Regions from separate parts of the Terribacillus sp. FSL K6-0262 genome, predicted to be linked through region 2. Evidence: a T-box and tRNA genes for the amino acid it is inferred to sense, from the RefSeq annotation. Region 2 holds a T-box; the other holds one or more tRNA genes.
The links. The T-box of region 2 lies ahead of alaS (alanine--tRNA ligase). A T-box ahead of a tRNA ligase gene usually reads a tRNA of that ligase, here a tRNA-Ala.
Positions count from the first base shown of each region.

Region 1: it has a tRNA-Ala gene. The T-box ahead of alaS (alanine--tRNA ligase) is inferred to sense a tRNA for this amino acid. The anticodon was not compared.

Region 1 is NZ_CP150277.1:787,271-803,029, reverse strand. It holds gene MHI54_RS04175 (glycosyltransferase family 8 protein) at 1-402, opposite strand, end outside; gene MHI54_RS04170 (GNAT family protein) at 494-1,075, opposite strand; gene MHI54_RS04165 (ComEC/Rec2 family competence protein) at 1,208-2,104, shown strand; gene MHI54_RS04160 (DUF3243 family protein) at 2,130-2,438, opposite strand; gene MHI54_RS04155 (GNAT family N-acetyltransferase) at 2,533-2,922, opposite strand; gene MHI54_RS04150 (hypothetical protein) at 2,922-3,101, opposite strand; gene MHI54_RS04145 (alanine/glycine:cation symporter family protein) at 3,234-4,658, shown strand; gene MHI54_RS04140 (hypothetical protein) at 4,773-5,003, shown strand; partial or broken gene MHI54_RS04135 (NAD(P)H-dependent oxidoreductase) at 5,100-5,684, shown strand; gene MHI54_RS04130 (hypothetical protein) at 5,677-5,937, opposite strand; gene MHI54_RS04125 (hypothetical protein) at 6,025-6,261, shown strand; gene MHI54_RS04120 (NUDIX hydrolase) at 6,374-7,150, shown strand; gene MHI54_RS04115 (isochorismatase family cysteine hydrolase) at 7,169-7,732, shown strand; gene MHI54_RS04110 (nicotinate phosphoribosyltransferase) at 7,729-9,189, shown strand; gene nadD (nicotinate (nicotinamide) nucleotide adenylyltransferase) at 9,191-9,805, shown strand; tRNA gene MHI54_RS04100 (tRNA-Ala) at 9,873-9,945, opposite strand; gene MHI54_RS04095 (exonuclease domain-containing protein) at 10,100-10,978, shown strand; gene MHI54_RS04090 (hypothetical protein) at 11,024-11,473, shown strand; gene MHI54_RS04085 (ABC transporter ATP-binding protein) at 11,455-13,212, shown strand; gene MHI54_RS04080 (hypothetical protein) at 13,258-13,407, shown strand; gene MHI54_RS04075 (hypothetical protein) at 13,444-14,445, opposite strand; gene MHI54_RS04070 (LTA synthase family protein) at 14,583-15,759, opposite strand, start outside.
Region 2 is NZ_CP150277.1:3,018,578-3,034,336, forward strand. It holds gene aspS (aspartate--tRNA ligase) at 1-131, shown strand, start outside; RNA gene ssrS (6S RNA) at 191-369, shown strand; gene MHI54_RS15440 (RsfA family transcriptional regulator) at 426-1,166, opposite strand; gene MHI54_RS15445 (replication-associated recombination protein A) at 1,272-2,540, opposite strand; gene MHI54_RS15450 (Rrf2 family transcriptional regulator) at 2,699-3,118, shown strand; gene MHI54_RS15455 (cysteine desulfurase family protein) at 3,134-4,282, shown strand; gene mnmA (tRNA 2-thiouridine(34) synthase MnmA) at 4,289-5,401, shown strand; gene MHI54_RS15465 (tetratricopeptide repeat protein) at 5,456-6,130, shown strand; gene MHI54_RS15470 (ATP-dependent RecD-like DNA helicase) at 6,144-8,483, shown strand; gene MHI54_RS15475 (hypothetical protein) at 8,543-8,743, shown strand; gene MHI54_RS15480 (AI-2E family transporter) at 8,748-9,809, shown strand; T-box leader at 9,852-10,064, shown strand; gene alaS (alanine--tRNA ligase) at 10,118-12,754, shown strand; gene MHI54_RS15490 (IreB family regulatory phosphoprotein) at 12,822-13,088, shown strand; gene ruvX (Holliday junction resolvase RuvX) at 13,081-13,509, shown strand; gene MHI54_RS15500 (DUF1292 domain-containing protein) at 13,523-13,810, shown strand; gene mltG (endolytic transglycosylase MltG) at 13,950-15,077, shown strand; gene MHI54_RS15510 (O-methyltransferase) at 15,100-15,735, shown strand.

The DNA.
Region 1 (15,759 bases), 1.1 Mb from region 2:
GCCGACGGCTGCAATGATGTTTCCTTCCATCTCGATATCGAATAATTTCTTGACATCATCCAATATCAGCATATCGCAATCAACGTACAACGTCCGTTCGATGGCAGGATCCATCATTTCAGGAATGGAAATACGATAATAAGCCGCTTTTGAAATATGACGGCTGGCAATTGCGCCTTTGTATATTTCCACATTCACAGTGAGGAAATCAAGCGGCGCTCCATGGATTGCTGCAGTTTCCTTCAATAGCTGTTTCTTCTCGCGGCTGATTCCGCCGTCGATGATTGAAATGACAATATCCTCAGGGCTGGAAGTGTTTTCAAGTAAAGAACTTAATGTCATACCCAAATGCTGTGCGTAGTTGTCGTCTGTCGATGAAACAATATGCATTTTCTTCTTCATTTTACTTCTCATCTCCTTGGTGTGTATATAACACTTGGAAAATGAGACTAAACATATGAAGGAAAATTGTAATTCATTTGAAATATATTGATTAACCTTTTGCCTCATCATCGTTCGTCTTACTGTTTTCTTTTGCTTCCCATTCTTCCAGCAGCATGCCATAGACATTATGGTTCACATATCCATAGACGAGCCTTTCTGCTTGGCGGATTGTTCCTTCATGCGTGAAGCCGAGCTTCTCCGGGATTCTCCTGCTTCGTACATTCCCGATTGCACAACGGATTTCGACCCGGTTCAACCGAAGTTCAAGAAAGGCATAATCAAGGCATTTGCTGACGGATTTCTGCATCAGGCCCAGACCGGTGTAATCCTCTCCCAGCCAATACCCCAAGCTGGTGGAACGATTTTGCCAGTCAATCTTATGGAAGCCGATCACTCCGGCTAAAGCTCCTTGATACCATATTCCGGCAGTAAAGCCGTCATTGGCGGCGAATTGCTCCAGTGTTTGCTGGATGAATTGCCTGCTGTGCTCGACAGTCGTATTCTGATCTACCCAAGGAAGCCATTGCCGTAAGTGCTCACGGGAGCTGTCGATCAGCTGGAACAGCTTATCGCTATCGTGCTGCTCCAAAAGCTTCAAATAAGTGGCTGAGTCAATACGATGTGTAAACATGATATGATATGTCGCTCCTTTCCCAATGCTATTAGTATAGCATGTCCAGCCGATTGTTAAAATTAGGAGGAAAGCCTTCGTGCATACGAACCCTTTGCAGACTGCATCCTATGGAAAAAGGGGGCGGAACCAATGAAGAAATGGGTATGTTTGAGTTGTCTCTGCCTGATGCTTGTTTTTCCTGTCAATACTGCTGCAGAAAGCGGGAGTGGTATTTGGGACTATATATTTTCGCAAACGGAAGAAGCAGGCAAGCTCCAAGTTCATTTCCTCGATGTCGGGCAAGGTGACAGCATGCTGATACAAACGCCATCACATTATAATATACTCGTAGATGGAGGGGATAGGGAAGCCGGGGAGAAAGTGATGGAAGAGCTTTTGGCCAAGGGAGTGGAAAAGATAGATCTCCTGGTGGCGACGCATCCGGATATCGATCATATCGGCGGACTCCTTCCAATACTTGAAGAGCTGGAAGTAAAGCATGTCCTGGATAGCGGGAAATTATATACGACCAGAACGTATCAGCGATACACGGAGATCCTGGCAGAAAAACAAATACCGGTGACCATCGCCAAAGAAGGCCATTATTTATCCATAGATCCGCTTATTTCCTTGCAAATATTAAACGCCAATCATACGAAGGCGACAAATAATCAAGCGTCCATCGTATTGCGGCTTACGTATCGGACAGTCGATTTCCTGCTTATGAGTGATGCGGAAGCGCAGCAGGAATATAGGATGAGACATAATTTTGAAGTGGAATCGGAGGTTTATAAGGTTGCACATCACGGCTCCCGCACGAGTAATACACTCGCTTTCCTGAAAAAAGTGAAGCCTGATTACGCTGTGGTTTCCTATGGGAAGGATAATGAATTGGGGCATCCGACAAAAGAGGTTGTACGTAATTTGCGAAAGACTGGCGCTGTGCTCTATGCAACGGCCAAAGGCGGGACAATCAGTATTGAAACGAATGGTCTGTCTTGTCGGATCACCAGTGAAAAGCCCGATCCGATTTATCGGGCCAAATGAAAAAGCGGATCCGATCGGATCCGCTTTAATTTGTTCGGGCAGCCAGCTTCACGAGTGTATTCGCAAGTGGCTTTTTGTTCTCTTCATCAGCTGCAAGCCATAGCTGTTTGAGCAAGTACTCTTCACGATTGCGAGGTTCTTCATTTTCCGCAAGATAATCGGCAACGCGCTGGGCGGCTTTTGTCAAAGCCTCTTCGCTCAAACCGAGGCGTTCCCCTTGTTTCACTTTGTTTCCTAAATAATCCTGGAAGTCATGGAAGTTGTTCAGGATCTCGTTTTTTTCTTCTTGAGGTAAATTTTTCACAGTATTTTGCGCGCGAGCTTCATCTGTCATTTTTCATTGCCTCCTCTTATTGCGTCAGTAATGTATTTCCCACTGTGCAAATAGACAAACAATGAAAAGATCAAATATGCTGGTAAATGGAGGGTTACTCGGCATACGTCTTGCGGAACCCATAGAAGGGGCGGAATTTCTTTTGTTCGTAGTACGATTTTGACGTACTGGTTGCCAGCATCTCCATGCGTGTAGAAGGGAACAGATCATGAGCTTCTTGAAGGAGCCTGCCGCCGACACCTTGCCCGCGCAGGCTGTCAGCTACCAGCAGTTCGGCAACGAGAAGCGTGATGACTTTATCCGTGATACAGCGGATATATCCGCTGATCATCCCATCCTTCACAGCAACCAGAGCAGGAGCCGATCCCTTCATCGCTTGGTCGAAGCGCTTGGGATCAGCGGCGAGTGTAGTCCAGCCCTCTGTCTTTAATAATGAAATGATCGAGCGCAGATCTTCCGTCTGATAGGGACGTATCGCTATCATTATTTTTGCCCCTTTTGTTTTCCTTTTGGCATCGATCCGAAAACGATTGCCCATATACAGCCCATTGCTAACCCGATTGCGACACTTTGAAGGGCGATACCGAACAGTATTGCCGTAATGATGCCGACTGTGATCGCCAAAGGGTAGCGGAAGGGTTTTTTCTCCTTGGTTTGCGTCAATTCTTATCCCACCTTGCTTTTGTAATTCCAGTATAACATGAATGACAGACTGCTATGGAAGGAAAAAACATTGCGCATCATGTTAGATTTTGTTACATTGAAAAGGTGTATTTTTAATGGGGAGAGAAAGAAATGGATATATTATTAAAAATAATACAGTCCGCGAGCGATTTTATGTGGACTTATATCATGATGGGGTTATTGCTCCTTGTCGGTCTCTATTTTACCCTTCGGCTTAAATTGGCGACATTCACGCAAATACCGCATATGTTTAAACTGATCGGTGAAAAGTCTGCTGATGGGAAAGGAGTCAGTTCGTTCCAGGCCTTCTGTATCAGTGCAGCTGCCCGGGTAGGTACTGGCAACCTGGCAGGTGTGGCACTGGCAATCTCTGTCGGCGGTCCGGGCGCAGTATTCTGGATGTGGCTGATGGCCTTCCTGGGTGCAGCTTCCGGGTTCATCGAGGCAACACTGGCGCAGATCTATAAGACACGTGACGGTGAAGCTTCCTTCCGGGGAGGGCCGGCTTACTATATGGAGAAAGCCCTGGGACAGCGCTGGTTGGGAGTCACTTTTGCTGTGATCATTACGTTGACATTCGGTCTTGCCTTTAATTCCGTCCAGGCCAATACGATCGTAAGTGCATTCCACAGTTCTTTCGGTATCAGCAAAGAATTGCTGGCGGTCGTTATGACAGTCGTCAGTGCACTTATCATCTTCGGGGGAACCAAGGTGATTGTCAAAGTATCCGAAATCATCGTGCCGGTGATGGCAGGGGGATATATCCTGCTGGCGATCGGTATCATCATCTTCCATATCACAGATATTCCGCATGCATTCATGATTATTTTCCAGGATGCTTTCGGCATCAGGGAAATTGCTGGCGGAGCTGTCGGTACTGCTATGATGCAAGGTATCAAACGAGGCATGTTCTCCAATGAAGCCGGTATGGGTAGTGCGCCGCAAGCTGCGGCTACTGCCAATGTATCCCATCCGGTGAAACAAGGCTTCATCCAATCATTTGGGGTATATGTCGATACATTTGGTGTCTGTACAGCTACTGCATTTATCGTCATTCTTTCTGGTCTCTATACAAGTACGGAATCTGATGGAATCGTACTGACACAGGATGCGTTGAGTTCACTTGTGGGATCATGGGCAGGAATCTTCATCGCTTTGATCGTCCTCTTGTTTGCCTTCTCATCTGTAGTCGGTAACTATTTCTATGGGGAGTCGAACATCAATTTCATCAAGCCTAGCAAAACATGGCTGTTCATCTATCGCGTCGCAGTAGTTGCGATGGTTGCAGTCGGTTCCGTGGCAAGCCTTGATTTTGTGTGGGGAGTGGCCGATCTCTTCATGGCAATCATGGCATTCATCAACTTGATCGCCATTGTGCTGCTTGGAAGAATCGCTTTCCGTGCTTTGAAAGATTATATGACCCAAAAGCGGGCTGGGAAAAACCCACAATTCTATGCAGACAGCGTAGCGGGAATCCCGAATGTTGACGAAGATGTTTGGGCAAAGCAAGCTGACAAATCAAGGGTATCCTCTTAAGAGGGTGCCTTTTTTGTTTAGCATAAAATGATTTAGATAAGTTAAGAAACACGACAGCAGGGAAGGACTAGGCGTACAATGGAATCAGAACTATGGACAAAGGAGTTTTGCTCCATGCAGAAAACAGCGCTTATATCGCTCGTGTTCGGGGTCATCAGTCTGTTTCTTTCTCTATACGGTATCTTCTTCGGGATCATTGGTTTTGTCCTTGCGTTACATACGATAAGGAAAGCTGATCATGTCGAAAGGGCAGGAAGAGGTATGGCAATCGGAGGGATGGCCACGAGTATCATCGGTGCAGGCTATCAAATCGTGGCCATCCTTATCCTTGCTTTGACAGGATAAATGAAAAAGAGTGCAGGTATAACGCCGGCATTCTTTTTTTTGTAACTTTTTTTAATGATTGGCGTATAGGAGATAGCTTGATTCAGGAGGGATTAAATGAACGCTTTACTGGTATACACTCATCCGAATCATGCATCACTCAGCTATAGCTTTTTACAGGCAGTGCAAGAAGGCATCCAAGCCAACCCTGCCATCAGCAAAACCGATACGATTGATTTGTATGAGGAAGACTTCGATCCTGTCTTGGTTTTCAATGAAAAAAAGCGGCGCCGGGATATGCACAACGAACCGGATTTTGCATCATATCGCGACAAAGTCAGTCAGGCCGATTTGCTTGTATTCGTCTATCCGATTTTTTGGGGGCGGCCGCCGGCGATGCTGCTAGGGTTCATCGATCAAGTCTTTGCAGCAAATTTTGCCTATCGGGATTAGGGCCTGCTGCCGGAGGGACTTTTGAAAGGAAAGCTGGCAGTATGTGTTTCGACGATGAAAGGCCCCTCCGTATATAGCCGTTTTTATTTGCGAAATGCCCATAAAATCCTGATGAAGCGAGCATTGTTTCAGTTTGTCGGCATTCGCAAGTTTAAGATCTTCGAGTTTGGCAGCATGGAAAAGCAGGGCGGAAAACAGAAAAAGTATCTGAGTCGAATCGAAACATTCTTTCGTAAGCTGTCTAAATAGGCAGCTGTTCCAAATCATAGTATTTATTCCTGACATCCTGTATATCATTTTTAGCTAAGCTGCGGCTGATCTGATCCAGCAAGGAAGCGAATGTTTCATCTTCAATGCGCTCCGACTGCTGGGCAATCCGGGTGGATACTGATTCCAAAACTGCTTCTGATATGTTTCCGATTTCGTGAATCCGGAAGTATTTCTGAATTTCCCGGATGGCCGTCTCTTTATAGGTCGCTTGCCATTCGTCATAAGTCGGCATAGTACATACCCCTTTCTATTCAACAAGGAGCTTCGTCCTGTTATACTGTCTATGACTCATCATGCGACCTGGAAAGGAAGAAAGCAAATGTTACGAAAAATAAATGCTCTGCTCGCCATGATTGTCATTGCGATCGGCGTCTACCGATATATCGATCAGGATTATGAAGTGAATCCCAAATTGATGCTGCCGCTATTATCTCTTATGTTTTTGCTGTTTGCAATTGAGGCGAGCTTGAACAAAAGAAAGCTGATTGCCGGATTATATGCCGTCATTTTCGTGATTGTCGTTGTTGCAATGGCCATGATTTTGACACAGACATAAGTCTCCTTCATCCCAGAGGAGGCTTTTTTGTTTATCCTTGACAAGAAGAAGGTAACTTGCATACAATACGATTAACATTTAACATATTGTTAATTAAAAGGAGATTATATGATTGAAGTCGAATAAAGAAGTGAAACACTATGATGTCAGCCGCTATCGCACACCTGATGGTTATACCTCGGACATAGCCGTATTTACGATTACATCGGAAAAAACGAAAGCATATGCCCCGCCCAAGATGGAGCTAAAGCTGATGCTCATTAAGCGAGCGGAGCTTGATACGGAGGGGGATCCCAATATCGAAGCAGGTAAATGGGCATTGCCAGGAGGATTCGTGGCACCGGAAGAAACTGCCCTTGAGGCAGCCAGCCGTGAATTGAAAGAAGAGACGGGTATAGAGCACATTCATCTGGCGCATTTCGGTGTTTATGATCAGCCCGGACGGGATCCGCGCGGATGGATCATTTCGAATGCACATTATGCCATTGTGCCGGAGCATGCATTATGTGACAGAAGAGCGAGTGATGATGCTGCCGATGTGGAATTGTTTTCATTAGAGGAACTCGAGTGGGATCTGTTGGCATTCGATCATTCAGCCATCATTCGTGATGCCGTCGCTCATATCTCGCGGGATTTATTGCAAACTACAGTTGCAAAGCAATTCCTGCCGGAGGCATTCACCTACTCGGAGCTGCAGGCTGTCCTGCTTACCGTCACCGATGACAAGGCAATCCGGAATGAACAGGCGTTTGCACGTAAAATCAAGTCACTGCCTTTCATTGAAGCAGTCGAAGGCCAAAAGACACAGCGTACCTCCAAGCTTCCGACACAGCTTTATCGTTTCGTGGATGCAGAAATAAAGCAATCGATTTATACAGCCCGTCATTAATCAAGAGGAGGATTTAGGATGAAGGCATTGATCAATATCGATTATACCAATGATTTTGTGGCAGAAAACGGAGCGCTCACTTGCGGGGAGCCTGGACGTGAGATCGAGGAGCGGCTGACAGCGATCACCTCCGGATTCATCGAGAGTGGGGACTATGTTGTTTTTGCCATCGATAAGCATGAGGAAGGGGATGCATTCCATCCGGAAACAAAGCTGTATCCGCCCCACAATATCGAAGGGACACAGGGGAGGGATTTGTACGGAAGACTTGCCGAGGTATATGAAACGGCAAAACAGAAAGCGAATGTGTACTTTATGGATAAGACAAGGTACAGTGCATTTGCTGGTACCGACCTGCTGCAGCGGCTCAAGGAACGAGGGATTGAGGAAATCCATGTGATTGGCGTGGCCACGGATATTTGTGTTTTTCACACGCTTGTCGATGCTTATAACTATGGCTTCAAAATCATCGTCCATGCCGATGCGGTGGCGAGCTTCCATCAGGAAGGGCATTCCTATGCGCTGCATCATTTTAAAAACGTATTAGGTGCTGAAGTTGTCGAAGGAGGAAAGGAAAAATGACATATTATCAGGACGATAGCACTGCATTGCATACCGACCTTTATCAAATCAATATGGCCCAGACATATTGGAAGGATGGAAAACATAATCGCAAAGCCGTATTCGAACTGTTTTTCCGTAAGCAGCCATTTGGCAATGGCTTTGCCGTCTTTGCCGGCTTGGAGCGTGTCATCGATTACCTGAAGGATTTCCGCTTCTCGAACTCCGATTTGGACTATCTGGAGCAGGAGCTTGGATATGATGGAGCATTCATCGCCTACTTGCGCGAGCTGCGTTTTACTGGCGATTTGTACAGCATGCAGGAGGGGGAGCTGGTTTTCGGTACCGAACCGATCATCCGGGTGGAAGCGCCGCTGGCCCAGGCCCAGCTCATCGAAACGGCTTTGCTGAATATCGTGAACTATCAAACGCTGATTGCCACGAAAGCAGCCCGTATCATGCAGGTCTTGGATGAGGGGGATACTGCAATGGAATTCGGCTCCCGGCGTGCCCAAGAGATGGATGCAGCCATTTGGGGGACCAGGGCTGCCTACATCGGCGGGTTCCATGCTACGTCGAATGTGAGAGCGGGTAAGAAATTCGGCATCCCGGTTGCCGGTACGCATGCCCACGCACTTGTACAGGCATATATCGACGAGTATGAGGCCTTTCGCAAGTATGCAGAAAGCCATGTGGACTGTACTTTCCTTGTAGATACGTATGATACATTGAAGTCGGGTGTGCCTAATGCCATCAGGGTAGCAAAAGAAATGGGAGATAAAATCAATTTCAATGCCATTCGGCTGGATAGCGGAGATCTCGCTTATTTGTCAAAGCAAGCGCGCAAGATGCTGGATGAAGCGGGTTTCACGGAAACGAAAATAACTGCCTCCAATGATTTGGATGAGGAAACAATCGGGGCATTGAAGGCACAGGGCGCAAAGATCGACAATTGGGGCATCGGCACCAAGCTCATAACCGCGTATGATCAGCCTGCATTGGGGGCCGTTTATAAAATCGTCTCCATCGAGGATGACAATGGCAATATGGTCGATACAATCAAAATCAGCGCCAATCCTGAAAAAGTATCCACCCCTGGTTTGAAACGTGTCTATCGGATCATAAATCGGGTCAATCAGAAATCGGAGGGGGATTATATTGCGCTAAAGGATGAAAAGCCAGAGGATGAAAAGAGGCTTAAGATGTTCCACCCGACTTATCCGTACATCAGTAAGTTCGTAACGGACTTCGAGGCGAAGGAGCTTCAGCAGCCTATTTTCCGGAATGGCGAGCTCGTCTATGAGCTGCCATCACTGAAAGAGACGCGTGAATATGTGAAGCACAGCCTCACCTATCTATGGGATGAATATAAACGGACACATAACCCCGAAGCGTATCCTGTCGACTTGAGCACAGCTTGCTGGAACAATAAGATGCAATTGATTGAACACATCAAGTCACAGCTGGAGGAGAAGTGATATGGGGAAAATCGGAATTTATGGTTCTTCCTTCGATCCGATTACCAATGTCCATTTATGGACCGCCAGCACGGTAGCCCATCGCTGCAAGCTGGATAAGGTGATCTTCCTGCCTTGCTCCAGTAAGCGGAAGGATAAAAAACTCAATACGACCGACGAACATCGTTGGCAAATGGTTCAGATGGCTATACAGGATAATGACCGTTATATTGCCGATGATTACGAAATGAAGCAAGAAGCCTGGAATGCGTATACCGAGCAGACACTGAAGCATTTCAAGGAAGTCTATCCAGATGATGAGATATATTTCATCATGGGTGCAGATCTGCTTGAGGATATCGGAGCAGGCAAATGGGGAAATAGCGAAGAACTGGTGCGTGATAATCGATTCATCGTCATGGCCCGTAACGGTATTGATATGCTGAAAGTCATCAGTCGTTCACCGCTTTTGCGCAACCATGATGACGGCCAAACCTTTCATCTGATTGATAAAGGGCTGGCGATGGAAATCAGCTCCACTTATATCCGCGATGAGCTCGCTGTTGGAGGAGAGCCGAGATATTTGCTGCCGGAGAGCTGTTATCGGTATATCAAGGAGCATCGGATATATGGATGATAGATCATTTCATTGGGAAAAACGAAAAAGAGGCATAAATCAGTATGCCTCTTTTTCGCTATCTTAGTGGAGCATAGCGGGCTCGAACCGCTGACCTCTTCGCTGCCAGCGAAGCGCTCTCCCAGCTGAGCTAATGCCCCGTATGTAATTGATGATCCGTCACAAAAGTATTATAGCGCTTCTTTGCGTTTCTGGCAATATCTTTTTTGCAAGCATGATTGTCGGACTCTATCGGCTGCTATGATATAATCTAAATAATATAATGTCGATTTGGAGGACGATGGAGTGCGGTTTGTGAGTATAGATTTCGAGACGGCGAATCGGTATTGGTCCAGTGCTTGTTCGGTCGGTGTTGCTGTAGCGGATGAGACAGGTGTGATGGAGGAATGGTACACACTGATCAACCCGCTGATGGATTTTGAAGATCAGAACATCCAGGTGCATGGGATTCTTCCGCGTGATGTGGAGGATGCGCCGACGTTCAAGGAAATCTGGCCCAAGCTGAGCAGCTATCTGGCCGGCAATGTCGTCATTGCGCATAATGCCAGCTTTGATATGGGTGTGATTCGCAAGGCTGCGGCACGTTTTGGATTGGAGATGCCGGATTTTGATTATCTTTGTACGCGGATCATCGGCAAGAAGGTGTGGCCGGATATGGAGAACCATCGGCTGAATACCTTGGCTGCCAGCAAGGATATCAGCTTTGCGCACCATAATGCCATGGAGGATGCACGAGTGGCAGCGAATATCTTCCTTCATGCGATGGCTGATTCAGGTGCACAGAGTATCGAGGAGCTGACCAAAGTATTGAAGGTGAAGCAAAAAAGCATCCATGATACAAGCTCCTCTGGCAGCAGGTCACGATATGGGGATATCAAGCCTCAGACGGATCAATTCGATCCGGCCCATCCGTTCTACCGGAAGCAGGTGATGTTCACCGGGACGATGAAAAGCTTGAAACGGAAGGATGCGATCCAAAAGCTGGTCAATGTAGGCGGCGTGCATACAGACAGGATGGATGCGTCTACACGGTATCTCGTTGTCGGAGCAAGGGATTATGAGAAGTTCGCTGCTGGCAAGAAAACGAGCAAGCTTGTGCAAGCGGAGCGGATGATTGAGAATGGGAGACCATTGCGAATCATATCAGAGGAAAAGTTCCTATCATTGGTATAAGGAGTTCTCATCGGGAGGACTCCTATTTTTACTGGGAGAGATGATATGTTTGAAATAATGGAAACGGATATTGCGGCAGGAACGTATAAGCCAATGGTTGAAAGATTATGCGATGTCTGCGACACATTCACATTTGCTGTACTGCCTAAGCGGATGATGGGGCAAACAGAATCGCTCCGCCGGCTGTTGACAGAGCTGGATCCATATTTAAAAGAGGTCGTTCATGCGAATGGTACATGCGCGAATCTTTTTGAACCGCATATATCGGCAGCGAATCATCATTACCATATATGCGAGCAGTCACGGCGGGTGATTTTGGGGGCGGCGGATGATCTTTTTGCCTGGCAGCAGCCGGAGCTTCCGGAGGATTTGTCTTTTTTAAAGAAAGAAAAGGAGTATTTCGTAACGAATGCACATGAAGGTTATGCGATGCTTTTTGAAGTGGATAGTCATTTATTGGAACTTAGGGGGTCAAGATGGATCAAAACCGATTAGAAAAGAAACCATTTGATTGGCGGCTATTCCTGGCATTGGTCAAAGGGACGAACCCGCCGCGAGGAATTGTCATGACGGCATTGATCATGAGTCTATTGACGACGGGTGTCGGATTCACTGTTCCGTTGTTCACGAAAAATCTGGTGGACGGTTTCAGCGGGCAATCGTTCACTGGCGGTCAAATTGCCATACTGGTAATGGCTTTCGTGCTGCAGGCGCTGGCCAGTGGATTGTCCATTTACTTGCTGGCCAAAGTCGGACATCATGTCGTAGCGAAACTGCGGGAGCGTTTATGGGAGAAGCTATTGCATCTTCCGATTCGTTTTCACCATAACAATGAAACAGGCGAGACGCTCAGCCGCGTGACGAATGATACAACGATTGTCAAAGAGCTGATTACAGATCATCTGACTAGCTTCGTGACTGGCATCATATCGATTGTCGGCTCCATCATCATTTTGCTTATCCTCGATTGGAAGATGACCATCGTCATGCTGCTGGCTGTTCCGATAGCCATCCTTATCATCATGGTGCTTGGACGTCAGATGTATCGGGTATCAAAGACGATGCAGGAAGAGACGGCTAAATTCACAGCTGTCCTGAATCAAGTCCTTCCGGAAATGAAGCTCGTCAAAGCTTCCAATGCCGAGCGTGTCGAATTGGAACGCGGGAACAAAGGGATCCGGTCATTATTCACATATGGCTTGAAGGAAGCAAAGATACAGGCGCTGCTTTCACCGCTCATGCTGTTCATCATGATGCTTCTGCTGGTGACCATCATTGGTTACGGCGGGGTACGTGTCGCATCGGGTGCATTGTCAGCAGGAGATATGGTTGCCTTCATTCTGTATTTGTTTCAGATCATCATGCCGATGACACAGCTGTCGATGTTCTTCACACACCTGCAGAAGGCGATGGGGGCGACGGAGCGTATTTATGATGTACTTGGAGAAGAAATAGAGGATGCAGATAGAGGTAAATCCATTCAGCAGGTGGATGGGGATTTGCATATTGAACATGTGAGCTTTGCTTATCACTCAGAACAAGTATTGCATGATCTTAGTTTTACCGCTCCTGCCGGTAAGGTGACGGCTATTGCCGGACCAAGCGGCGGGGGGAAATCGACACTTTTTGGCTTGCTGGAGCGGTATTACGAACCGACAAGCGGCATGATCAGGCTGGCTGATACGCCTATCCAGGATTACAAGCTGCAGGACTGGCGGCGTCAAATCGGGTATGTGGCACAGGAGACAGCATTATTATCCGGCACGATCCGTGAGAACATCTGTTATGGCTTGGAGCGAGAGGTGTCGGATGAAGAATTGGAACGCGTATCGGAGATGGCTTATGCCAAGCAATTCATCGAAGAGCTGCCGGATGGTTATGAGACGAAGGTGGGAGAACGGGGAATCAAGCTCTCTGGCGGGCAGCGCCAGCGTATAGCTATCGCCAGGGCGCTCTTGCGTGATCCGCAGATCCTGATGCTGGATGAAGCGACCTCAAGTCTGGATAGCAGTTCGGAAATCTATGTCCAGCAAGCGCTGCAAAATCTGATGCGGGATCGGACTACCTTTGTGATAGCTCACCGGCTGTCGACAATTGTGGATGCCGATCAAATCGTCTTCATTGAAAAAGGAAGCATAACAGGTATTGGAACCCATGAGGAGTTATTCAAGCAGCACGACCTGTATCGTGAGTTCGCATCACAGCAGCAGCTGCTGGCAGGTAAGATGGAATAAATGGATCCTTCTTTTCGCATAATAGACAAAAAAGGGGGTTCTGTCATGCCGAAGAAAAAGCCCAATAATGATCATCAATTCAAAGAAAACAAGAACCATGGCGAAAAGCGCAATGGCCGATTGAGCCAGTTCAAGAACAACGTCAATGGATCAGGCGATGCGGAAAACGAATATATTTCCGCTAAAGAAGACTGAAAAAGCTGCTGCCTTTCATAAGAGGCAGCAGCTTTTTCATTTCATCCAATTCACAAGCATAAACAAGATCGGCAATACAAAAATCAACGAAGATGTCGTCACGATCCAGTTAGAGTTCGCCAGCTCCATATCAAGATCATACAGCCGCGGCGGCACAAGTGAAGCTACGGCAGGCGGCATGGCGGACATGATGACGAGTACCTGTAACAGGATGCCGTCATATAAGCTGCCAAGGCCGATCAAGTAGGCACTGCCTGTGATGATAAGCGGAACAGCAAGAAACTTGATTGGTATCAGCCAGATACTAAGCTTCCAATACTTTTTGACGGAAGCGATGCGCATACTGAAGCCGACCGGAACCAAAAGTAGGATGGAAGCCAATGCAACCAAAGCCGAATTGCTTGCCCCCAGCCATTCGAATCGATCGATTGGAGATAAGTTCAGTGCAGCACCGACGATAATCGAACAGAAGGTGATCATGATGAAGGGATCTTTAATGATTCTCATCACACGTGATCCAGGTGCATTTCCTTCGATTGATCCATATGATTTTGCAATCGGGTAAATGATTGTATAATAAGTGAATTCCTCGAGTAAACGGAACATGGCTGCATAGGCGACTGCTTCCTCGCCGATGAAGAGCACGCAGAAGAGCACACCGAAGCTGCCCAGATTCAGAAATGCGCCAGATACAAACATGGAACCGATTTGATCATTCGGAAGCTGTCTCCATTTGGAGTAGAGAAATGCCAAACCAGCACCAAGAAAGATGGTTATGATTCCGAAGATGGGCAAGTAAATCAGCCTGATATTGGTCAGATCAGCAGACCAAAAGGCGCTGATCAGAATGATGGGATTCAGGACAAGCAAGACGACCCGAATCAATGCGTTCATGAAATAATTAAGCGAGAACCATTCCGGCAGCCGATATTTCTCGGCGATGATCCGGATGGCCCTGCCGATGATGAGACCGATAAGAATGATGGATACGGCATAAATGAAGCTTCCGATAAAGCCATACCTCCTTTCAGCTGTCATGCTGTTGTTGTATTCCCTATTTTCTATTATATACAGCATTCTCAATTGTATCGATATTGCTCTGCATTGTCTAAAGAAATTAGTGATTTGGGCTTGTATAAAAAAACACCTGCCACATAACTGGCAGGTGTTCCAAATCATTTTTCCTCTTCTTGGCGATTATTATAATCATAATCGCTCGGATTCACTGGTGTCCAGCCTTCCGGGTCATAGAAGCGGAGCAGGTCACCATATAGGATTTTGTCATTGAGACTTAATTTCTCGGCTAATTCATCTTTTTCGGACTCGATTTCCTTGATTTCATCTTCATCCTTGATCACTTCACCGGTTTCGGTATCGTAATAATCATCACCGATCACCGTGTAATCCTTGCTGATGAAGTCGCCATTACGCAGACCGACTACACCGTTATGCTCTTCTGATAATAAATCGGTACCGAACTGGATATATTTCGAAGAGTCGATGCCAAGCAAATGCTCAAGCGTAGGCAGAACATCAAGTTCACCGCCATACGTATGGTTCACGCCGCCTTCAAGGCCTGGCGCCTTGATCATAAGCGGGACACGCTGCAATTGTGCATTCTCATAATCGGTGATTTCTGTACCGATGATTTGCTCCATTGCTCTATTATGGTTCGTTGAGATACCGTAATGGTCGCCATAAAGCAGAATGACGGAATTGTCATACAAGCCGGATTCCTTCAAGTCTTGGAAGAATTGCTCAAGTGCTTCATCCAGATAACGTGCGGTCTGGAAGTAGTTATCGACAGTGGTATCGCCTGTCGTTGCTTTATCGATCGTTGCATCCTCCGGATCAAGCGTGAACGGATAGTGGTTCGTCAGCGTGATCAAGTGGGCATAGAATGGCTGTGGCAGCGACTCTAGCATCGGCATGGATTCCTCGAAGAAAGGCTTGTCCTTCAAACCATAGTTGATCGAGTTTTCCATGTTGTAATACGTGGAATCGAAGAAATGATCGACTCCGAATTGCTTGTAAATCTCATCACGGTTCCAGAATGTTTTCTCATCACCGTGGAATACTGCGCTCGTATAGCCTTGTTCCTGGTTCAGGATGGCAGGAGCTGCTTGATATGTGTTCGTACCTTTTACAGAAAAGGCAGATCCCTGCGGAAGACCGTAGAGGGAGTTATCCATCAATAGCTCCGCATCGGCTGTCTTACCTTGTTCTGTCTGGTGGAAGAAGTTGTCGAAATAAGTGATTTCCTTATCATTCACCAGTGAATTCAGGAACGGCGTCACTTCTTCACCATTCAATTTATAATTGATCAGGAAGCTTTGGAAGCTTTCCAAATGA
Region 2 (15,759 bases):
CCATCTTGTTCCCGAAAACAGCGTCGGCGACGGATCCATTGACGGATGCGCCTGATCCAGTGAGCAAGAAGCAGCTTGATGAGCTTCACTTGGATATCCAGAAAAAAACGGCAGGACAGGAAGCGCAGTAGATAGACTTTCCAGTTGAAAACTCGTTCCATCCATGCTAATATAGTTGCATAGTCAAATAGCAATCCTGATGTGTACGTTCTTCATATGTTTTGACCGAACACGATGAAGTACGGGAGCCCGATCGTCTTCACGCGGCATGCAAGCCTCCATGGAGTGGACGCATAAAGTGTGAATCAGGGCACCCACCTGCCGAGAGCGGGTTCAAAACTTCAATAGGACGGCACGATCGGGATTGCTATTTTCCGTTAAAATGAACAAAGCAGCACACACCCTCCATGGGCATGTGCTGCTTTTTATTTAGCCACTTGTTCCAAGTTGCCGTTTTTGTCCATTCTGAAAGCAGGGGATGCGAAAGTGTCCTTATCATCAAAGATGACCATCTTCCGTGCCCGGTCCATGATTTGGATGAGCACTTGATAATCTTCTTTCATGGTTTTCAGCTGATTTTTCAGGCTTTCGCATTCTTCCTTGAGCTGCTCGTTTTCTTGACGGAGATGATGGCTCTCGGCTTCCAGATGATGAATGGTCTGCCGGTTCGTTTCACTAGTTTGATAACCTTGCTCCAATGTTTGGAGATAGCTGATGACTTGAGACAGGTTCAGCGCATCCGGCTGCTTGCCCGAGTCAGTGTCTGTTTTGGTATGTTCACCGACAATGAATGTTTCTTGTGCTATCTCCGCTTCGAATCGAGCGGTCTCTTCATCCATTGTAATCGGGAATGCTTGTTGTCTTTCAGCAGCGTTCATTACTGGCGTTTTTGGCTGCACTTGTGCAGAAGCTGTTTTTTGAGATCTTTGTTCTGCGCGCTTTTTTTCTTTTCGCTGGCGTTTGGCAATCGCAACGGCTTGTTCGTAACGGCTGCGGATTTCAGCATTCCAGCGGAAGCCGCAAGCTGCCGACGTGCGGTTCAGTTTGTCGCCGACTTCATCAAAAGCTTTCAGCTGTGTGCTGCCTTCCCGGATATGCCGCAGGACGGTCTCGGCCAGCAATAAGTCGTCTTCATGACTCCATGCGTCTTGTCTTACTTTAACCATTGGGACTAACACTCCATTTCTTATCTGTTAATCTACAAACATAGATAGTGATGAAAACTGTTAGCCCCATTGTTGCCGTTGAATGCCGGGTATATACATGCAACGTCATTTTCTTTTTGATACGCGTTCATAGACTTGTTTGAGTGCTTGTTCGAATTTGCCCGTGTCGATTGGCTCATAATATCGTCTGTTCTTCAATAAATCAGGCAGGTACTGCTGTTCCACCCATGCTCCTGGATAATCATGGGGGTATCGATAGCCGACACCGCGTCCAAGATGCTTTGCACCTTGATAATGGGCATCCTTCAAGTGCGCGGGTACTTCGCCGACCTTGCCGGAACGGATATCCGACAGGGCGGCATTGATGCCTTTATATGCGCTGTTCGATTTCGGGGATAGACAAAGCTCTACGATGGCATTCGCCAAAGGAATGCGAGCTTCCGGAAAGCCGACTCGTTCAGCGGCTTCCACAGCAGCCAATGTCCGCGGCCCTGCTTGCGGGTTAGCCAGACCGATATCTTCATAGGCACACACGATCATCCGGCGTCCGATGCTATCCAGGTCGCCGGCTTCAATCAAACGCGCCAGATAATGCAGGGCTGCATTCACGTCGCTGCCGCGTATCGACTTCTGAAATGCACTCAGCACGTCATAATGGGCATCCCCATCTTTATCATGGGAAAAGCTCTTTTTTTGCATGCAGGCTTCTGCCACTCCCAAATCGATCTGGACAATATCATCCTTTGCTGGCGTGGAATAAGCAGCAAGCTCCAAACCGTTCAGCGCTGCCCGCAAATCCCCGCCTGATGCACTTGCGAAATGATCCAGTGCCTCAGTCGTGATGTCGAGCTGCATGCCGCCCAGCCCTTGGCCGGGATCGAGCACCGCTCGCTGGAGCGCTTCTTTTACATCGGAAGGTTCCAGGCTGTGAAGCTCGAACAAATGACATCGGCTCCGGATCGCCGGATTTATAGAATGATAGGGATTGCTTGTCGTACAGCCGATCAAGGTAATCAAATTACTCTCGACATGGGGCAGGAGGAAGTCCTGCTTTGCTTTGTCCAGTCGATGGACCTCATCCAGTATAAGGACAAGCTGACCGCTCATCTTCGCTTCTTCCACGGCGATTTCCATGTCCTTTTTCTTATCCACCACTGCATTCAGCAGCTTGTACCGGATTTGGACGCTGGAGGCAAGCGCAATTGCCATCGACGTTTTTCCTGTGCCCGGCGGACCGTACAGGATCATCGAGCTCAATCGGTCTGCCTCCACCATCCGGCGGATCATCTTGCCTTCCCCGACGAGATGCTTCTGTCCGATGATTTGGCTGATATCCTTTGGCCGCATACGGTATGCTAATGGTTGTCTGACCATAATAATTCCTCCATCCTGTTTCTGCTTGTCTTAGCGTATCCAGCCATCGGGGAAAATGCAAGCCACTTGCTATCCATGTTATAATATTTTCTGGTATAATAATCGTTATTGTTTTGGAAACCGAACATTACAGAGGCAGTTATGAGGAGTTTTAAGAGATGAAGATATCGACTAAAGGACGATATGGATTGACTATCATGATCGCATTGGGAAAGCATTATGGAGAAGGACCAGTCTCTTTGAAGACCATTGCGACAGAAAATAAATTGTCCGAGCATTATTTGGAGCAGCTTGCTGCACCCCTGCGTAATGCCTGTCTGGTGAAAAGCATACGCGGCGCCAAGGGCGGCTATATGCTGGCATCGCCGCCGTCGGATATCACGGCCGGTGATATCATCCGGACGCTCGAGGGGCCGATTACGCCAGTCGAGGGGATCGAAGAAGAGGAGCCGGCGAAGCAGCAGCTTTGGCTGCGCATCAGGGATGCAGTGAGGGACGTATTGGATACGACGACTTTAGAGGATCTTTGCCGTCATGGGGATGACGAAAACAAAGATCCATATATGTTCTATATTTAATGGAGGCAAGCAGTTATGAAACCAATCTATCTTGATCACGCGGCAACATCACCGATGCATCCAGACGTCATCCAGGCCATGATCCCGGTGATGGAGGGCACATTCGGCAACCCATCCAGTGTCCATGCATTCGGCAGGGAAGCACGTCACATCGTGGATGTAGCGCGTGAGAAGGTTGCAGCAAGCATTGGTGCAACGGATAAACAGATCATCTTCACAAGTGGAGGCACCGAAGCGGATAATATGGCACTTATCGGTGTGGCGAACGCCTGCCGTGAACAAGGCAAGCATATTATTACAACTGCAATCGAGCATCATGCTACACTACATGCAGCCAACTATCTGGAAAGCCAAGGCTTCGAGGTTACGTATTTGCCGGCAGATGCATCGGGAGCGATCAAGCTGGCCGACCTGCAAGCGGCACTGCGTCCGGACACGATACTTGTATCCGTGATGATGATCAATAATGAAACAGGTGTCATGCAGCCGATTCAGGCGATCGGTGACTTGCTGCAATCACACCCTGCCTATTTCCATACAGATGCGGTCCAAGCCTATGGCACGGAAGAGATCGATGTCGATGCATTGGGTGTTGATCTTTTAAGCATGTCTGCTCATAAGATCAATGGTCCTAAAGGAATCGGAGCTTTGTATGTGAGGGATGGGGTGCGCATCAAACCGATCACCTATGGCGGTGAGCAGGAGCGCAAACGCCGGGCAGGTACAGAGAATGTCGCTTCCATTGCGGGCTTCGGCAAGGCTGCCGAATTGGCTGTGCAAAAGCGGGCAGAAAGAAGGGCTTCTTATCAGCAGCTTCAGGATGCGTTCGTTTCCGAGCTTCAGCTTGCAGGTATCGATTTTTCGATCAATGGCGGGGCATCTCAGCGATCTGCTGGGATAGTCAACATCAGTTTTCCGGGAACGAATGTCGAGTCTTTGCTGATGAATTTCGATTTGTCCGGTGTGACGGCATCCAGCGGCAGTGCCTGCACAGCAGGTTCTGTTGATCCATCGCATGTCTTGAAGACGATGTACGGCGAGGATGAGCGTGTCACGAACAGTATCCGCTTCAGCTTCGGATACGGCAATACAGTTGAATCTGTCGCAGAGGCTGCCCAGACAGTCGCTGCTATCATAAAACGTCTGACAAAAGGAAAGGAGTGACAAATGATGAAAGAAAACAAAGATATCCGGGTCGTCGTCGGTATGAGCGGCGGTGTCGATTCTTCCGTTGCAGCCCTATTGCTAAAACAGCAAGGCTATGACGTAGTCGGCATCTTCATGAAAAACTGGGATGATACGGATGAGAATGGCTTCTGTACCGCTACAGAAGATTTCGAAGATGTTAAAAAAGTTGCCAATCAAATCGGTATTCCATACTACGGGGTGAACTTCGAAAAGCAGTACTGGGACAAAGTATTCACCTACTTCCTCGATGAATACAAAGCCGGGCGCACCCCGAATCCCGATGTGATGTGCAATAAAGAAATCAAATTCAAAGCTTTCATGGATCACGCCATGTCCCTCGGAGCCGACTATTTGGCAACGGGACATTATGCACAAGTCGAAAAGCGTGACGGCAAGACGGTCATGCTTCGCGGCTTGGATGAAAACAAGGATCAAACGTATTTCTTGAACCAATTGACGGAATCCACTCTTTCCAAGGTCATGTTCCCGCTTGGCGGCATGGATAAGAAAGAAGTGCGCCGCATTGCAGCAGAGCATAATCTGGCTACTGCAACGAAAAAGGATTCCACTGGTATCTGCTTCATCGGGGAGCGCAACTTCAAGAGCTTCCTGAGTGAATACCTGCCGGCACAGCCAGGTGTCATGTCCACATTGGACGGTGTCGTGAAAGGGAAGCATGACGGTCTTATGTACTATACGATCGGGCAGCGCCAAGGCCTTGGAATCGGCGGGGAAGGCGAACCATGGTTCGTTGTCGGGAAAAACCTGAAAGAAAACATCCTGTACGTGGAACAAGGTTTCAATCATGATAGTCTGTTTTCCGATGCACTGATCGCCAGTGATGTCAGCTGGGTTTCTGAAACAGAGCTGGCTGAGCCGATTACGGTGACAGCCAAATTCCGTTACCGTCAAAAAGACAGCAAAGTGACGGTGACACCGGTCGGAGACAGGAAAGTGCGTGTCGATTTCCATGAGCCGCAGCGTGCGATCACACCTGGACAAGCAGTCGTTTTCTATGATGGCGATGTATGTCTTGGCGGCGGAACGATCGATGATATCATCAAGAACGAACAACAGCTTGAATACGTTGGTTAAAGCAGAAACCCTTGTCTTATGGCAAGGGTTTCCCTTACATAGAGGAGTGGAACAATGGATCATATCAAATTAGGAATCGAGGCTTTGCAGCAGCAGGATCTCGAGGGTGCTGCCAAGCATTTCAATGCAGCGATAGAGGAACGGCCCAACGATCCTGTCGGCTATATCAATTTTGGCAATCTGCTGATGCGGATGAATGAACTGGAGAAGGCAGAGCGATTTTTCCAGCGTGCCATCGAATTGGATGAAAAAGCTGCAACAGCCTATTACGGGCTGGGAAGTTTGTATTATACTGGTGAGATGTACGAAAAAGCGATCCAGCAGCTGATGGAAGCAGTGAAGCTTGGGTTGGATGAAGGAGATGTCCATTATTTGCTGGGTATGTCCCTGCAGCAGACTGGCAAGGAGAAACTGGCATTGCCTTATCTCCAGCGAGCGGCGGAGCTCGAAGAACGGGATGCTGCCATCGTCTTTCAATATGGTTTGGCACTGGCGAACGGAGGAGAGGTCGATACCGCTCAAAAAGTTTTGCTCGATCTGCTGGAATGGAGTCCGAACCACAGTGATGCCCTTTATAATGTAGGGGTTGCTTATTTGTATCAGCAGCAGCTTGAAAAAGCACTTGAATACATGGAAAAAGCGCTGCAAGCGCAGCCGGACCATGAGATGGCCATGCATGGCAAGGCACAGATTGAATTGATCATGGAGCAAATCGAGAACGAAGAGTAAGGAGCACAGGCGCATGGAATATGGGGAGACGGCTGAAAGCCCTAGAGGCTTTGTGAAAGGTGAATTATTGCATACGATTTTTCGCAAAGAGGAAGAGCAATTTTCCATCGTCCGCATCAAGGTATTGGAAACCAATGAGACGTTCGATGAGAAGGATATCGTCGTCAAAGGATACATTGGTGAACTGGACCAAGGCGAGCCTTATTTGTTTTATGGTTCGATGGTCCATCATAAACGCTTTGGTGAACAATATGAAGTGACGGAATACAAGCGGTATGTACCAGAAACGAAGGATGGACTGATTCAGTACCTTTCCAGTGACTTGTTCTATGGAATCGGAAAGCGGATTGCCGAGCGTATTGTAGCGAAGCTGGGCGAGAATGCAATAGCGGATATTCTGTCCAATGCTGATTTACTGGATGGCATCCAAGGGCTGAACGATGAGAAGAAGGAAAGATTCCTTCATGATCTTCGTACCCATCAAGGCTTTGACCATGTGATGGTGCATCTGTCCAAATATGGCATAGGTTTGAAGCTGGCACAGAAGATCTATAAAGTGTATCGTGATGAGGCCATTCAAGTATTGGAGAAGGACCCATATCAATATGTATTCGATATCGAAGGATTCGGGTTCCATCGAGCGGATGAAGCTGCCCGTAAGAATAACCTCCCGATGGACCATGGCAGCAGGCTGCAGGCAGCCTGTCTGATGGTGCTGCAAGACAGCATGCAGGCGGGTCATGTTTATTTGCCGAACGAAGAGGTGCTGAAACAGGCAGCTGTCTTATTGCGCAGTGCCCAATACGGTATTAGTGCGGACCAGATCGAAGAACAGCTGGGCGTACTGCATGCTCAGAAAAAAGTTGTCAAAGAAGAGGAGCGGATCTATCATCCGATGCTTTACTTCGCTGAAACTGGATTCTGCAAGCATTTGCAGCGTTTGAATGAACAAGGCACCCAAACGGAGATCGTGCAAGCAGAACTGCTCAAGATCATCGGGAAGCTCGAGGAAAAAGAGACGATCAGCTACGGGAAAGAGCAGTTCGAGGCAATCGAGCAAGCATTGCAATCCAAGGTGATGATCCTGACCGGAGGACCGGGAACCGGTAAGACGACGGTCATCAAAGGTTTCATCAAAGCATATGCGGAAATACATGAGCTATCCCTTGATCCAAAGGACTATAAAGATAAGGATGAAAGGTATCCTTTCGTCTTGACGGCACCAACCGGAAGGGCCGCCAAACGGATGAGCGAATCGACAGGCATCCCTGCCAGCACCATCCACCGATTATTGGGATGGGATGGCACCGAATCCTTCGAGCGTGACGAAGATAATCCGCTTGCCGGGAAGCTGCTTATCGTCGATGAGTTTTCAATGGTCGATATTTGGCTGGCAAACCGATTGTTCAAAGCGATCCCGGATGATATGCAGGTGCTGCTTGTCGGGGATGAGGATCAATTGCCATCCGTCGGTCCTGGGCAGGTGCTTTCTGATTTGCTTCGTACCGAAGCTGTTCCGCGAGTGATGCTGAAGGATGTCTATCGACAAAAAGAAGGCTCGAAAATCATCACGATTGCCCATGCCATCAAAAATGGCACCTTGTCGCAGGACGAACTGGAAAAGGACAAAGATTTTAATTTCATCCCTTGCCGCGAGCATCAGGTAGTCGACGTCATCACTCAGATCGTTGGCCGTGCCGTCGAAAAAGGCTGGGATCTGCGCGATGTACAGCTGCTTGCCCCTATGTATCGTTCGCAGGCCGGTATCCATGCGTTGAACCGCCAGCTTCAGCAGCTTGTCAATCCAAAGGATAAGCAAAAACGGGAAATGGCAGCAAAAGACGTAATCTTCCGAAAAGGCGATAAGGTCATCCAGCTTGTCAATGACCCGGAAGAAGGTGTTTTCAATGGCGATATCGGGGAAGTGGTTGCCTTGTTCCGGGAGGAAGAGAATGTCGAGCAAAAGGAGCAGCTTGTCGTTGCCTTCGATGAAAAAGAAGTCGTCTATGAGAGCAAGGATTTATCTAATTTGATGCATGCTTACTGCATCTCCATCCATAAATCCCAAGGGAGTGAATTTCCAATCGTCATCATGCCGGTCGTGCCGGGCTACCGCCGCATGCTCCGTAAAAATTTGCTGTATACCGGCATTACGAGGGCGCAGCGCTCCCTCATACTTGTCGGGGAGAAACAGGCGTTTTTGCAGGGGATCCAAACAGAGGATACGAATACGCGCTACACTTCTTTGGTGGAGCATCTTGGTTTCAGTGAAGCAGAAGGAGATGACATCGACCGGATGCTGCGGGAGGCCGAGGCTGAGCAAGAGGACATTTCCCCTTACGATTTCATGTAGTATATACAAGGAAATAATTGGACATTCTAACATGTAAAAAGGATTTGGAGTGATCCGGCATGTTGAAATGTCCGAATTGCGGCAGCAAGGATATCGGGAAAATCGGACCGGAGCAGTATTACTGCTGGGGCTGTTTTATCGAACTGTCCTATAAAGATGAGATGCTTTCATTGCATCAAGTCGAAGAAGATGGCTCATTGAGTTCCCTTGATGATTTGTTCACGGATGAGGAGCGGAAATGCGACGGCGCATCATTCTAGGAAAATGAAAGAAGCATCCCGCCTTTACCGTGTCCTCTTATGGATGGTGACGATCGTTGTCGCTTTGCTGCTATGCTTCCTGCTGATCAAGCTGTACCCTTTTTACCGTTCGTTTTTACTGTTCCTGGGCGGACTTTTCCTGCCTTTCATCGTCGCAGCTTTGATTGCTTATTTGCTGCATCCGGTGATTGATTTCCTTGCCGCGTGGCGTTTGCCGCGTTGGCTGTCGATCCTTATTATCTATACACTGTTTTTTGGCGTATCCGGTTTCCTGGTGTACAAAGGATTCCCGGTGCTGATCAGTCAGGTGAAAGAGTTCAGCCATAATCTGCCCGCGTTGATCCAGCGTTATGATCATTATGTCCGATTCTTATATGAACGGACGGCATTCTTGCCGGAAACGGTGCATGACCAGATGGATGCCGTGCTGCATGGCTTGGAGCAGCGTGCCGAAGGATTTTTGAAAAAACTTCTGCATGCTTGGAACAAGCTGCCGCAAGTGATCATCTTCCTGGTGGTTACACCGGTCATTGTCTTTTATATGCTGAAAGATACGGATAAAATCGGTCATGCAGGCCTTATGCTCCTGCCGCGCCGTTACCGCAGCAAGGTCAAGAGCTTGGTGCTGAGGATCGATAATAATCTGGGTCATTACATCAGGGGGGTACTGCTTGTCAGCTGCATCATCAGCCTTTTGACCTGGACTGCTTTCACACTGATCAAGCTGCCATATTCCCTGATACTGGCTTTGCTGGTCGGGACGACCAATATCATCCCTTATTTCGGTCCGATCATCGGAGCGGTGCCAGCTGTATTGGTAGGACTAACAATCAGTCCGAAAACAGCCCTGCTTGCTGGTATCACGGTGTTCATCATCCAATTGATCGAAGGGAACCTGCTTTCTCCTTTCATTGTCGGCAAAAGCATCCATATCCATCCGCTGCTGATCATTTTCGCCTTGCTTGTCGGCGGTGAACTAGGGGGTATTATCGGTATGATCGCTGCTGTGCCTGTCCTGACCATTTTGAAAGCATGCGTGGATACGGCAAAGGAGCCGGATGTTTGACAAAATCCGCTTTTTTCTCTATACTTACGCTTAGATTTATAGTGAAAAGCGATGAAGGTACCAGTACATGACGTCCTTTTATCAAGAGAAGAGATTCCTTGGCTGCGAGAATCTCCATAAAAGCGTGATGGAAAGCTATACCGGAGCTCTGAGTTAATCCTTATCGGATGCGCACCGTTATCTGCGCTTAAAGGTGATAGGCCGTTTTTTGGCTTATAATCAGGGTGGTACCGCGATCATACTCTCGTCCCTGCAAATGGCAGGCACGGGAGTTTTTTGTATGTTTACATAATAAAGGAGGCTTTTTCATGGAAAAATTAACGTCTGCTGAAGTAAGACAGAAATTCCTCGATTTCTTCAAGGAGAAAGGACACAGCATCGAGCCGAGTGCTTCATTGGTACCGGTCGATGATCCGTCCTTGCTATGGATCAACAGCGGAGTTGCAACACTGAAGAAATATTTTGACGGACGGGTCGTGCCCGAGAATCCGCGCATCGTCAATGCACAGAAAAGCATCCGTACAAATGATATCGAAAATGTCGGCTTCACTGCACGCCATCATACGTTCTTTGAAATGCTTGGGAACTTCTCGATCGGTGACTATTTCAAGAAGGAAGCAATCCTGTGGGCATGGGAGTTCCTGACTGATAAAAAGTGGATCGGCTTTGATCCGGAGCGTCTATCCGTTACCGTTCACCCGGAAGACGAGGAAGCTTATCAGATGTGGCGTGACCTTGTCGGTCTTCCAGAGGAGCGGATCATCCGCACGGAAGAGAACTTCTGGGATATCGGCGAAGGTCCAAGTGGTCCCAATTCGGAGATTTTCTATGACCGCGGCGAAGAATATGGCAATGATCCATCTGATCCCGAGCTTTACCCAGGCGGTGAAAACGAGCGTTATCTGGAAATATGGAACCTTGTTTTCAGTCAATTCAACCATAACCCGGATCACACGTACACACCGCTTCCAAAACAGAACATCGATACCGGTATGGGCCTGGAGAGGATGGTATGTGTCATCCAGGATACAAAAACGAATTTCGAAACAGACTTATTCATGCCGATCATCGAGAAAACGTCAGAATTTGCAAAAGTCAAATATGGCCATACCCCTGCAGATGATACGGCGTTCAAGGTCATTGCCGATCATATCCGTACTGTTTCCTTTGCAATCAGTGATGGTGCGCTTCCTTCCAACGAAGGCCGCGGCTATGTACTGCGCCGCTTGATCCGCCGGGCGGTGCGCTATGCGAAGAATATCGGAATAGAGAAACCGTTCATGAAGGAACTTGTCCCTGTCGTTGGTGACATCATGGATGCTTTCTATCCGCAAATCCTGGAAAAACGCGAATTCATCGAAACTGTCATCCAGACAGAGGAAGAAAGATTCCATGAAACACTTGCTGATGGTTTGAACATCCTCAATCGTATCGTCGCGGAAGAAAAGGAGAAGGGAAGCAACGTCTTCCCTGGCACAGAAGTATTCCGTCTGTATGACACATATGGCTTCCCGAAAGAATTGACGGAGGAATATGTCAGTGAAGAGGGCTTCACTATCGATGAAGCCGGTTTTGAAGAAGAGATGAAACAGCAGCGGGAACGTGCCCGTGAAGCTCGTCAGAAAGTGAACAGCATGCATGTACAGGACAGTGTCCTGCAGGAAGTGGAAGCCGAAAGCACATTTATCGGTTATGACCGTACGGAAACAGATGCAGCCATTTTGGCCATCGTCAAGGACAAGCAGCTGGCTGACGTGGCAATGGAGGGTGATGAAATCTTCTTCATCCTGGAAGAAACGCCATTTTATGCTGAAAGCGGCGGGCAGGTAGCCGATGAAGGCTGGGTGACGACAGAAACAGCGACCGTATTCGTACAAGCTGTCAAAAAAGCACCGAAAGGGCAGAACCTTCACCAAGGTGTCGTAAAGCAAGGCCAGATCAAAGTAAAGGAAATCGTCCATGCGAAAGTCGATACAAGCAGACGTCAGCATATCGTCAAAAACCATACAGCGACGCATCTGCTGCATCAGGCTTTGAAGGATGTATTAGGTACACATGTCAACCAGGCTGGTTCCCTGGTCGCTCCTGACCGTCTTCGATTCGATTTCTCCCACTTCCATGCAGTGACGAAAGAAGAATTGGAAAAAATCGAGGAGATCGTCAATGAAAAAATCTGGGATGAGCTTGCTGTCAGCACATCCTACCAAAGCTTGAGTGACGCAAAGGAAATGGGCGCGATGGCGCTGTTCGGTGAAAAATACGGCGATGTCGTCCGCGTTGTCCAAATCGGTGATTACAGCCTTGAGCTTTGCGGAGGGGTGCATGTACGCAACACTTCCCAAATCGGTCTGTTCAAGATTGTTTCCGAAAGCGGCATAGGTGCAGGAACACGCCGTATCGAAGCAGTGACTTCCAAGGAAGCATATCGATTCACGATGCAGCAGCAGCATATCCTTTCTGAAGCTGCGGCAGAACTGAAAACAGCAAACGATCAAGTACCTTCCCGAATCGAGGCGGTATTTGCCGAACTGAAGGAAGTACAGCGGGAGCGTGACAGCCTGCGCGGCAAACTGTCCCAGCTGGAAGCAGGCAATATCCTTGATAAAGTGAAAGAAGTGAAAGGTGTCAACGTGCTGGCAGAGCAAGTGGACGCAGCCGATATGAATCAGCTCCGCGACATGGTCGATGATCTGAAGCAGAAACTTGAAAGCGGCGTTATCCTGCTTGCTGCAACGGCTGAAGGCAAGGTGCAGCTGGCAGCCGGCGTATCCAAGGATCTGATCGGACGCGGCCTTCATGCGGGCAACCTGATCAAAGAAACAGCAAAACGCTGTGGAGGCGGCGGGGGCGGCCGTCCGGATATGGCCCAGGCTGGCGGTAAGAATCCGGAGCAGGTGCCACAAGCTCTTGCATATGCAGCCGTATATGTCGAAGAACAACTTTGATTTTCCAAATCCGACAGAAAAGTATATACTGTAAAAAAAGACTGGCAATAAAAGCGAGGTGGCTGCTTTGAGTTCGATGGATAAAACAATGAAATTCAACTTCCCTGAGGAACCGATGGACGAGAATGTCCGAGAAGTGCTGATGTCCGTGTTTGAAGCATTGCGGGAAAAAGGATACAATCCTATCAATCAGATCGTGGGCTATCTGCTGTCCGGGGATCCGGCTTATATTCCCCGGCACAAAGATGCCAGGAATCTTATCCGCCGCATGGAGCGGGATGAGATCGTGGAACAACTGGTAAAATTTTATTTGGAACATAACCATCATGACTGACATACTAAAAACGATCGGACTGGATGTCGGCTCCAAAACGATCGGCGTGGCGATCAGCGATGGACTGGGCTGGACTGCCCAGGGCCTGACAACGATCCATTGGAATGAACCGGATTATGGAACAGCCAGGAATGAATTGCAGCAAATCATTCAGCAGCATGAAGTCGGAAGGGCTGTCATTGGCATGCCGAAGAACATGAATGGTACAATCGGTCCAAGGGGAGAAGCATCACAGGCTTTTTCCCATTGGATCAAAGAAGAGTTCGCTATTGAAACGGTGCTCTGGGACGAGCGTATGACAACGATGGCAGCTGAACGTGTGCTGCTTGAAGCGGATCTCAGCCGGAAGAAACGCAAGAAAGTAATCGATAAGATGGCAGCAGTCATGATCCTGCAAGGCTATCTGGATTCGAAACAATAAGGAGTGTAGCCGTATGGCATTGGAAGAAAAAGAACGTATCATCATCCCGGATGAAAATGGGGAGGAGCATTTATTCGAGGTTTTGTTCAACTTTGACGTCGATGAAACCGGAAACTCCTATATCGCAGTCGTCCCTGCGGAACAAGCTGATGCAGATGACGAAGTAGAGGTGTTTGCTTTCCGTTATGAAGAGAAAGGCGACGACAAGGACCTGACATTGTTCCAGATCGATACAGAGGAAGAATGGGAAATGGTCGAAGAAATGCTGAATACACTAACTGATGAGGAAGACGGCATCTAATCTTGGAATAGGCAGTCCTCTCTTTCCGATAAGGCAGAGAGGATTTTTTCTTGCAGCTTTATCCGCATAATTTGTCGTGCGGGTGGTGAGCCCCCTGACGTTTATTGTATAATAGGGCGGATAAAGGAGGAAAGATAGCTTGACTGCCTCGAATGATGATCTTTTTCAACAGAATCGGGACAGAAGAATGGAGGAAGCAAGCGTCGTGCGGAAAATAGTATTGATGATCATATCCGTAATAATCGTACTTCTATTGATTGGTGCACTCGGGACCTTTATCTACGTTAATGCCAGTATGAAAGCTGTCGATTCAGACAATGATACAACACAGGTTGTCGAAGTTCCCATGGGAGCTACTGCTTCCTCGATCGGTCAATCCTTGGAGGAGCAGGGTCTGATTAAGAATGCCTTCATTTTCAGGCTGTATGTGAAGTTTTCCGGTGAGGCCAACTTCCGCGCGGGGAATTATGAGCTCTCCCCATCCATGTCCATGCAGCAGGTCGTCGATGAACTGAACGACCCAGAGGCGGGGAATACCCCGTCTGCATCTGCTGCTGTTCCTGAAGGATCTGATATCGAGGAAATAAGCGTCATCCTTTCTGAGTCATTGGGCATAGATAAGCAGGCTTTCCTGGATAAGATGAAAGATAAGGCCTATATCAAACAATTGATCAGTGAATATCCGGATATCCTGACGGAGGATATCCTGAATGAAGATATACGTTATCCGCTTGAAGGCTACTTATTTGCGGCTACTTATAACTTTACATCCAAGGATGATATTACGATCGATAAGGTGGTCCATATGATGCTGGACAAGTCACAGCAGATCATCACACCTTATTTGGATGGATTCAAGCAGAAGGACTTGACTGTGAACGAGGCACTCACATTCGCTTCACTTGTCGAGAATGAAGCGAGGAATGAGGATGAACGCAAGATGATTGCGGGCATTTTCTATAACCGTCTGGAAGAGGATATGAAACTGCAGACAGATCCAACTGTGCTTTATGCATTGGGAGAGCATAAGCCGCGGGTGTATTACAAGGACTTGGAAGTGGATTCCCCTTACAATACATACAGAATAAAAGGACTTCCTGTCGGTCCGATCAGCAACTTCTCAGAGGATGCACTTGAAGCAGTCGTGAATCCGGAGAATTCGGATTACTTGTATTTCCTGGCCGGGGATGATGGAGAAATCTATTATGCGCGGACCTTCGACGAGCATGAAGAACTGATCGAAAAACATATGCATTTGGATGAGTAAGCAGGTAAAGTGAGGAAATGATATGTTACAAGCAATAATGGATTACTTGGAGGAGCATGTGGAGCCTTCACCGGAATGGGCCAGAAAATTGGAAGAGCTTGCTGCAGGGGATCGTGTCCCGATCATGGAGCCGCTCGGCATCCAATTTTTGATGCAGATTATCCGGCTCCATCAGCCGGCCAAGATTTTGGAAATCGGTACGGCAATCGGATATTCCGCCCTTATGATGCGCCATGCGAAATCCGGCGTGCGCATCGTGACTGTCGAGCGGGATGAAATCCGTTATGAACAAGCGATCACACATATCCGGGAACAAGGTGCCCAGGAGGATATCCTGGTTCTAAAAGGCGATGCATTCGATTTGGAAGAGACGATCCGAGCGCATGCTCCTTATGATTTCGTTTTTATCGATGCAGCAAAAGGGCAATACCAGCGTTTCTTCGAGGCATATAGTGAGATGCTGAGTGAGCGCGGGGTGATCGTCAGTGATAATGTCTTATTCAAAGGCTATGTAGCGGATGACAGCGATGCAACACCGCGCAAAGCAAATATTGCAAAGAAGATTCGTAAATATAACGAATGGTTATTCGGGCATGAAGCTTTCCATACTACTATTTTGCCAGTGGGTGATGGAGTAGCCATCAGTGTGAAGAAATGAATGAGGAAGCAGGAAGAGGAGCAG